2 regions of the Streptomyces sp. NPDC029296 genome follow, and region 2 is predicted to be linked to the other one. Evidence: predicted binding sites of a transcription regulator. Region 2 holds the regulator's gene; the other holds the start of a gene.
The links. The regulator HspR, encoded in region 2, represses chaperone genes until heat shock. The targets are predictions, from matches to a motif close to TTGAGNNNNNNNNNCTCAA.
Positions count from the first base shown of each region.

Region 1: a site for HspR is predicted at 1,654-1,672, ahead of lon (endopeptidase La). Genes of this name have one in related genera too.

Region 1 is NZ_JBVHXT010000005.1:131,494-134,898, forward strand. It holds gene lon (endopeptidase La) at 1-1,631, opposite strand, end outside; gene ACZ4W9_RS06300 (spermine/spermidine synthase domain-containing protein) at 1,967-2,644, shown strand; gene ACZ4W9_RS06305 (response regulator transcription factor) at 2,757-3,405, shown strand, end outside.
Region 2 is NZ_JBVHXT010000067.1:24,664-28,068, reverse strand. It holds gene ACZ4W9_RS37935 (PA14 domain-containing protein) at 1-1,250, shown strand, start outside; gene ACZ4W9_RS37930 (heat shock protein transcriptional repressor HspR) at 1,304-1,771, opposite strand; gene dnaJ (molecular chaperone DnaJ) at 1,777-2,943, opposite strand; gene grpE (nucleotide exchange factor GrpE) at 2,974-3,405, opposite strand, start outside.

The sequences.
Region 1 (3,405 bases), on a different contig from region 2:
CGCAGGGCGCTCTCCTCCAGGGTGACCTCGTCCCGGTCCAGGCCCGTGCGCTCCAGCTGGCGCGGGAGCAGGTGGTCACGGGCGATGACGACCTTCTCGTCCTCGGTGTAGCCGTCCAGGCGGACGATCTCCATGCGGTCGGCGAGGGCCTCCGGGATGGCTTCCAGGACGTTGGCGGTGGCGAGGAAGACCACGTCGGAGAGGTCCAGCTCGACCTCCAGGTAGTGGTCGCGGAAGGTGTGGTTCTGCGCCGGGTCGAGGACTTCGAGCAGGGCGGCGGCCGGGTCGCCCCGGAAGTCGGAGCCGACCTTGTCGATCTCGTCCAGCAGGACCACCGGGTTCATCGACCCGGCCTCCTTGATGGCGCGCACGATCCGGCCGGGCAGCGCGCCGACGTACGTGCGGCGGTGGCCGCGGATCTCGGCCTCGTCGCGGACGCCGCCGAGGGCGACCCGGACGAACTTGCGGCCCATGGCGTGCGCGACGGACTCCCCGAGGCTGGTCTTGCCGACGCCGGGCGGGCCCACCAGGGCGAGGACGGCACCGCCGCGCCGCCCGCCGATGACGCCAAGGCCCCGGTCGGTGCGCCGCTTGCGCACGGCCAGGTACTCGGTGATGCGCTCCTTGACGTCCTCCAGGCCCGCGTGTTCGGCGTCCAGCACGGCCTTGGCGCCCCGGATGTCGTACGCGGAAGCGCTGTCATCGGTCCGCTCGTTCCACGGCATCTCCAGGACGGTGTCCAGCCAGGTGCGGATCCAGGAGCCCTCGGGCGACTGGTCGGAGGCGCGCTCCAGCTTGTCGACCTCCTTCAGGGCGGCCTCGCGGACCTTCTCCGGCAGGTCGGCGGCCTCCACGCGGGCGCGGTAGTCGTCGGACTCCTCGCCCTCCTGCTCGCCGTTCAGCTCGCGCAGCTCCTTGCGGACGGCCTCCAGCTGACGGCGCAGCAGGAACTCGCGCTGCTGCTTGTCGACGCCTTCCTGGACGTCCTTGGCGATGGTCTCGGCCACCTCCTGCTCGGCGAGGTGGTCGCGCAGTTGCTGGGTGGCGAGGCGGAGGCGGGCCACCGGGTCGGCGGTCTCCAGCAGTTCGACCTTCTGCTCGGTGGTCAGGAAGGGCGAGTAGCCGGAGTTGTCGGCGAGCGCGGACACGTCGTCGATGGCCTGGACGCGGTCCACGACCTGCCAGGCGCCGCGCTTGCGCAGCCAGCTGGTGGCGAGCGCCTTGTACTCCTTGACCAGCTCGGCGACCTGGCCGGGCAGCGGCTCCGGGACACTCTCCTCGACGCGGGCGCCCTCCACCCAGAGCGCGGCGCCCGGCCCGGTGGTGCCGGCGCCGATGCGGACCCGGCTGCGGCCGCGGATCAGGGCGCCGGGGTCACCGTCGGCCAGCCGGCCGACCTGCTCGACCGTGCCGAGGACGCCGGTCCTGGCGTACGTGCCGTCGATGCGCGGCACCAGCAGCACCTTGGGCTTTCCGGGTTCGGAACGGGCGGCGGCCTGCGCGGCCTCCACCGCGGCCCGTACCTCGGCGTCGCTCAGGTCCAGCGGAACCACCATCCCGGGCAGCACGACCTCGTCGTCGAGCGGCAGCACGGGCAGGGTCAGCGTGAACGCCGGTGACTCAGCAGCCATGATCTCCCCTTAGGCAGTCAACTTGAGCTATGCCGACTCAATGTTCTGGCGCCGCCGATTGTTCCCGGGGCCTTGTTCGCTGTGAGCGATCACGTACGGCCAAGGGAGTGGGGGGTCGCGGGAGTTCTCCGGGTCCCGCGGGGTGGCGCGCCTGCCGCCGGGGCCCGCGCCCCGCCGCCGGCGCGCCGCCGTCCACGCCGGCGGCGGGCGCGGGGCGGCGCGCGGCGCTCTCCCACCCGCCGGGCATCCGCGCTCCCCGCCCGGGGGCCACTCGTCCGTGGACGTCCCGCACAAATCCCGTGACCGCCCGGCCCTGTTCGAGCAGGATGGGGGGCATGACTGCCCTGTACGACACTCCCGTGATCCTGGATCGGCGCGAAGGCCCGTACGGCGAGGTGGTGCTGCGCAGGCACGGTGTGCACCTGCAGATCATCGCCAACGGCTGCTTCCTGATGGACACCTCCGACGGCCGCTCGGAACGGCTGCTGGTCGACGCCGCGCGGGACGCGCTGGACGGGCGCCCCGCCCCGGCGGTGCTGATCGGCGGGCTGGGCGTGGGCTTCTCGCTCGCACACGCCGCGGCCGACCCGGCGTGGGGGCGGATCACCGTCGTGGAGCGGGAGCCCGCCGTCATCGACTGGCACCGGGACGGCCCGCTGTCCGAGATCTCCGCCGGCGCGCTCGCCGACCCGCGCACCGCGATCGTGCGAGCGGATCTCGTGACCTACGTCAATGAGACATCGGACACGTTCGACGCGCTGTGTCTCGACATCGACAACGGCCCCGGCTGGACCGTCACCGAGGACAACGACAGCCTCTATTCGCCGGCCGGACTCGCCGCCTGCGCACGGCTGTTGAGGCCCGGCGGAGTACTCGCGGTATGGTCCGCCGAACCCTCTCCGGAATTTGAAGGAACCTTGCGGAATGCCGGGTTCCAGCAGGTGCGTACCGAAGAGGTGCCGGTTGCCCGGGGCGTTCCCGACGTCGTCCACCTCGCCGTCCGACCTGGATAGCGACAGCGCGGTGAGTCCCCGTAATGTGCTGCCCTGACGCCGATCATTCAAGCGTCGAACGCAGACATGGGATCACCCCACGGATTCCGGAAAGCAACAACAGGGGCGGGCGATGGAGCAGACACACACCTCCCAGAGCGGCGCGGCGACGACCACCCCGGGCGCACAGCGCCGGGTGCTGGTCGTCGAGGACGACCCCACGATCGTCGACGCCATCGCGGCCCGGCTCCGCGCCGAGGGGTTTCTGGTGCAAACGGCGGCCGACGGACCGGCCGCCGTCGACACGGCCGAGGCCTGGCAGCCCGACCTGCTGATCCTGGACATCATGCTGCCCGGCTTCGACGGCCTCGAGGTGTGCCGGCGGGTGCAGGCGCAGCGGCCGGTGCCGGTGCTGATGCTCACCGCGCGCGACGACGAGACGGACATGCTGGTCGGGCTCGGCGTGGGTGCCGACGACTACATGACCAAGCCGTTCTCCATGCGGGAACTGGCGGCCCGGGTGCACGTGCTGCTGCGCCGGGTGGAGCGGGCCGCGCTGGCCGCCGCCACGCCCCGCACCGGCATCCTGCGCCTCGGCGAACTGGAGATCGACCACGCGCAGCGCCGGGTGCGGGTGAAGTCCGAGGACGTCCACCTGACGCCCACCGAGTTCGACCTGCTGGTGTGCCTGGCGAACACCCCGCGCGCGGTGCTCTCCCGGGAGCAGCTGCTGGCCGAGGTGTGGGACTGGGCGGACGCCTCCGGCACCCGCACGGTCGACA
Region 2 (3,405 bases):
GGGGCACCGGCGCCCCGGCCGCGGGCCTGCCCAAGGACAACTTCGGCGTCCGCTGGACCGTGACCCGCGACTTCGGCTCCGGCGGGCCCTTCGCCCTGCCGGTCACCGCCCAGGACGGCATCCGGGTGTACCTGGACGGCAGCCGCAAGGTCGACCTGTGGAAGAACGTCTCCAAGACCCAGAAGAAGACCGTCAACGTCACGATCCCCTCCGGCAGGCACACGCTCCGCGTGGACTTCGTCAACTGGACCGGCGCCGCGGACGTCTCCTTCGCCTACACCCCCCGCACCACGGCCGACGTGGACAAGGTCAAGCCCCTGGTGCCGTCCGGGGCCGCGGTGTCGTACGACCCCGCGACCGGCCGGGCCAAGGTGAGCTGGTCGAAGAACAAGGAGATGGACCTCGCCGGTTACCGCCTCTACCGGCGGCTCCAGGGCCACCCGTTCGAGGCCGTGCCGCTGGCGACGACCACCGCCACCAGCTACACCGACACCACCCTCCCGGCGACCGGCGAGACCTTCTTTTACGAGGTCCGCGCCTACGACAAGGCCCGCAACGAGTCCGCGGGCACGGCCGACAAGCCCGTCACCACCGCCGACCGCACCGCGCCCGCCGCGCCGGCCGGCCTGGAGGTCACCGACGCCTCCGAGCAGGACGGCCTGCGCATCGGCTGGAGCCCCGTGACCGGCGCGGCCTCCTACCGGGTCTACCGGGCGACGAGCGCGACCGGCACCTACACCCGCCTCGGCGCCACCGCCGAACAGTCCTACCGGGACGCCACGGCCGCGGTGGGCACCGCCTTCTACTACCGGGTGACCGCGGTGGACGCGGCGGGCAACGAGTCCGCCCGGTCCGCCGCCGTCACCGGCGAGCGCCGGGACGACACCCCGCCGCCGCCCGTCACCGGGCTCAAGGCCACCCCGACCGACTACGGCTTCGAGCTGACCTGGGACAAGAACCCGGCGCCCGACCTGCTGCGGTACTCCGTCTACGTGGGCGTGGTCCTCAGCGACGGCGAGGAGAGCGTCTGTTCCGCCTCCGAGACCGCCTGGCTGACGCCCGACGTCACCTCCTACCGGCACACCACGGTCCCCGACGGCGATCAGCGCTGCTTCTTCGTCGATGCCGTCGACGCGTCCGGGAACTCCCGCTACAGGCTGACCCGCGAGGCCGACGTGGTGGTCGCCACCGAGCTGGGCACGCCGGAGGAGGAGGGCACCGAGCCCACCACCGGCGGCACCGGAGCATAGAAGAAGAGGGGCCCGGGTGAACCCGGGCCCCTCCGTGTGCGCGGTACGCGCCGTCAGTCCTGCTGCTGCCGCTTGGGCCGCCACACCACCAGCGCGCTGGTCTGCTGGACCTCCTGGTACGGCACCAGGTCGCGCCGGTAGGAGGCGTGCACCGCGGCCTCGCGCTGCCGCATCGCCGCCGCCGCGCCGTCCAGGGCCGCCTCCAGCTCCACGACCCGGGACTGGAGCGCGGCGACCTGGTTCTCCAGCTCGATGATCCGCTTGATACCGGCCAGGTTGATGCCCTCGTCCTGCGACAACTGCTGCACCTGGCGGAGCAGTTCGATGTCCCGCGCCGAGTAGCGCCGGCCCCGGCCCGCGGTGCGGTCGGGGGAGACCAGGCCCAGCCGGTCGTACTGGCGCAGTGTCTGCGGGTGGAGTCCGGAGAGCTGGGCCGCCACCGAGATGACGTAGACCGGGGTCTCGTCGGTCAGTTCGTACGGTGAGAAACCCCCGCGCTGGCGGGGACGACGGCCATCCATCTCTCTCAAGCTCCCTTCGCGGCCTCGAACAGCTCCGCCCGCGGGTCCTCGCCCGCGGTCGCCTCGCGATACGCCTCCAGTGCGTCACGAGCCTTCCCCGACAGGTCCGTGGGGACACGCACCTCCACGGTGACCAGCAGATCGCCGCGGGTGCCGTCCTTGCGGACCGCGCCCTTGCCCCGGGCCCGCATCGTACGGCCGTTCGGGGTGCCGGGGGGCAGTTTCAGGGTGACGGGCGGACCGCCGAGGGTCGGCACCCGCACCTCTCCGCCGAGAGCCGCCTCGGGATACGTCACCGGCACGGTGACGGTGAGGTTGTCGCCCTTGCGCCCGAACACCGGGTGCTCCCCGACGTGGACGACCACGTACAGATCGCCGGCCGGGCCGCCCCGCTCGCCGGGCGCGCCCTTGCCGCGCAGCCGGATGCGCTGGCCGTCGGTCACCCCCGCGGGGATGCGGACCTGCATGGTCCGCGACGACTTGGCGCGTCCGCTGCCCTTGCACTCCTCGCAGGGCTGCTCGGCGATCAGGCCGCGTCCCTTGCAGTCGGGGCAGGGGTCGGTGAGCGAGAAGCCGCCGCCGGAGCCCCGCGCGACCTGTCCGGTGCCGACGCAGGTCGGGCACACGCGCGGCGTGCCGTTCTTGTCGCCGGTGCCCGAGCAGGCCTTGCAGGGCGCCTGGGAGGACATCCGCAGGGGCACCGTGGCGCCCTCGATGGCCTCCGTGAAGCTCAGCGTCACCTCGGACTCCACGTCCTGGCCGCGCCGGGGCTGGGTACGCGGGCCCGCGGTGCCGCCGCGGTTGAACAGGCCCCCGAAGACGTCACCGATGCCGCCGCCGAAGCCTCCGCCCTGGGCGGCGCCCCCGAAGAGGTCGCCCAGGTCGAAGTTGAAGGAGCCGCCGGCCCCGCCCGGCCCGGGGCGGAAGCCGCCGCTGCCGAAGAGCGCGCGCGCCTCGTCGTACTCCTTGCGCTTCTTGGGGTCGCCGAGGACGTCGTTCGCCTCGGAGATCTCCTTGAAGCGCTCCTCGGCCTTGGCGTTGCCCTTGTTGGCGTCCGGGTGGAACTCGCGGGCGAGCTTGCGGTACGCCTTCTTGATCTCGGCGTCGGTGGCGTCCTTGGGGACGCCGAGGACCTTGTAGTAGTCCTTCTCGATGAAGTCCTTGGTGCTCATCCCCGACGTCCCTCCTTCCCCTCTGTCACGTCAGCCCTCGTCCGGGCCACCGTTCTCCTTGTCGCCGTCCGCCGCGGTGTCCTCCTCGGCGCCCTCCGCCTGGTCCGCCTTGACGGTCTGCGCGCCGGGCTGCGGCTCGGCCACGGCCACCCGCGCGGGGCGGATGGTGCGCTCGCCGATGCGATACCCGGGCTGCAGGATCGCCACGCAGGTCGTCTCGGTGACGTCCGGCGCGTAGGAGTGCATCAGGGCCTCGTGGATCGTCGGGTCGAAGGGCTCGCCCTCCTTGCCGAACTGCTGCAGGCCCATCTTGGCCGCGACGGTCTCCAGCGACTCGGCCACCGACTTGAAGCCGCCGACCAGTTCGCCGTGTTCCCGTGCCCGGCCGATGTCGTCGAGCACCGGGAGCAGCTCGGTCAGGAGGTTCGCCACGGCGATCTCCTTGACCGCGGCCCGGTCGCG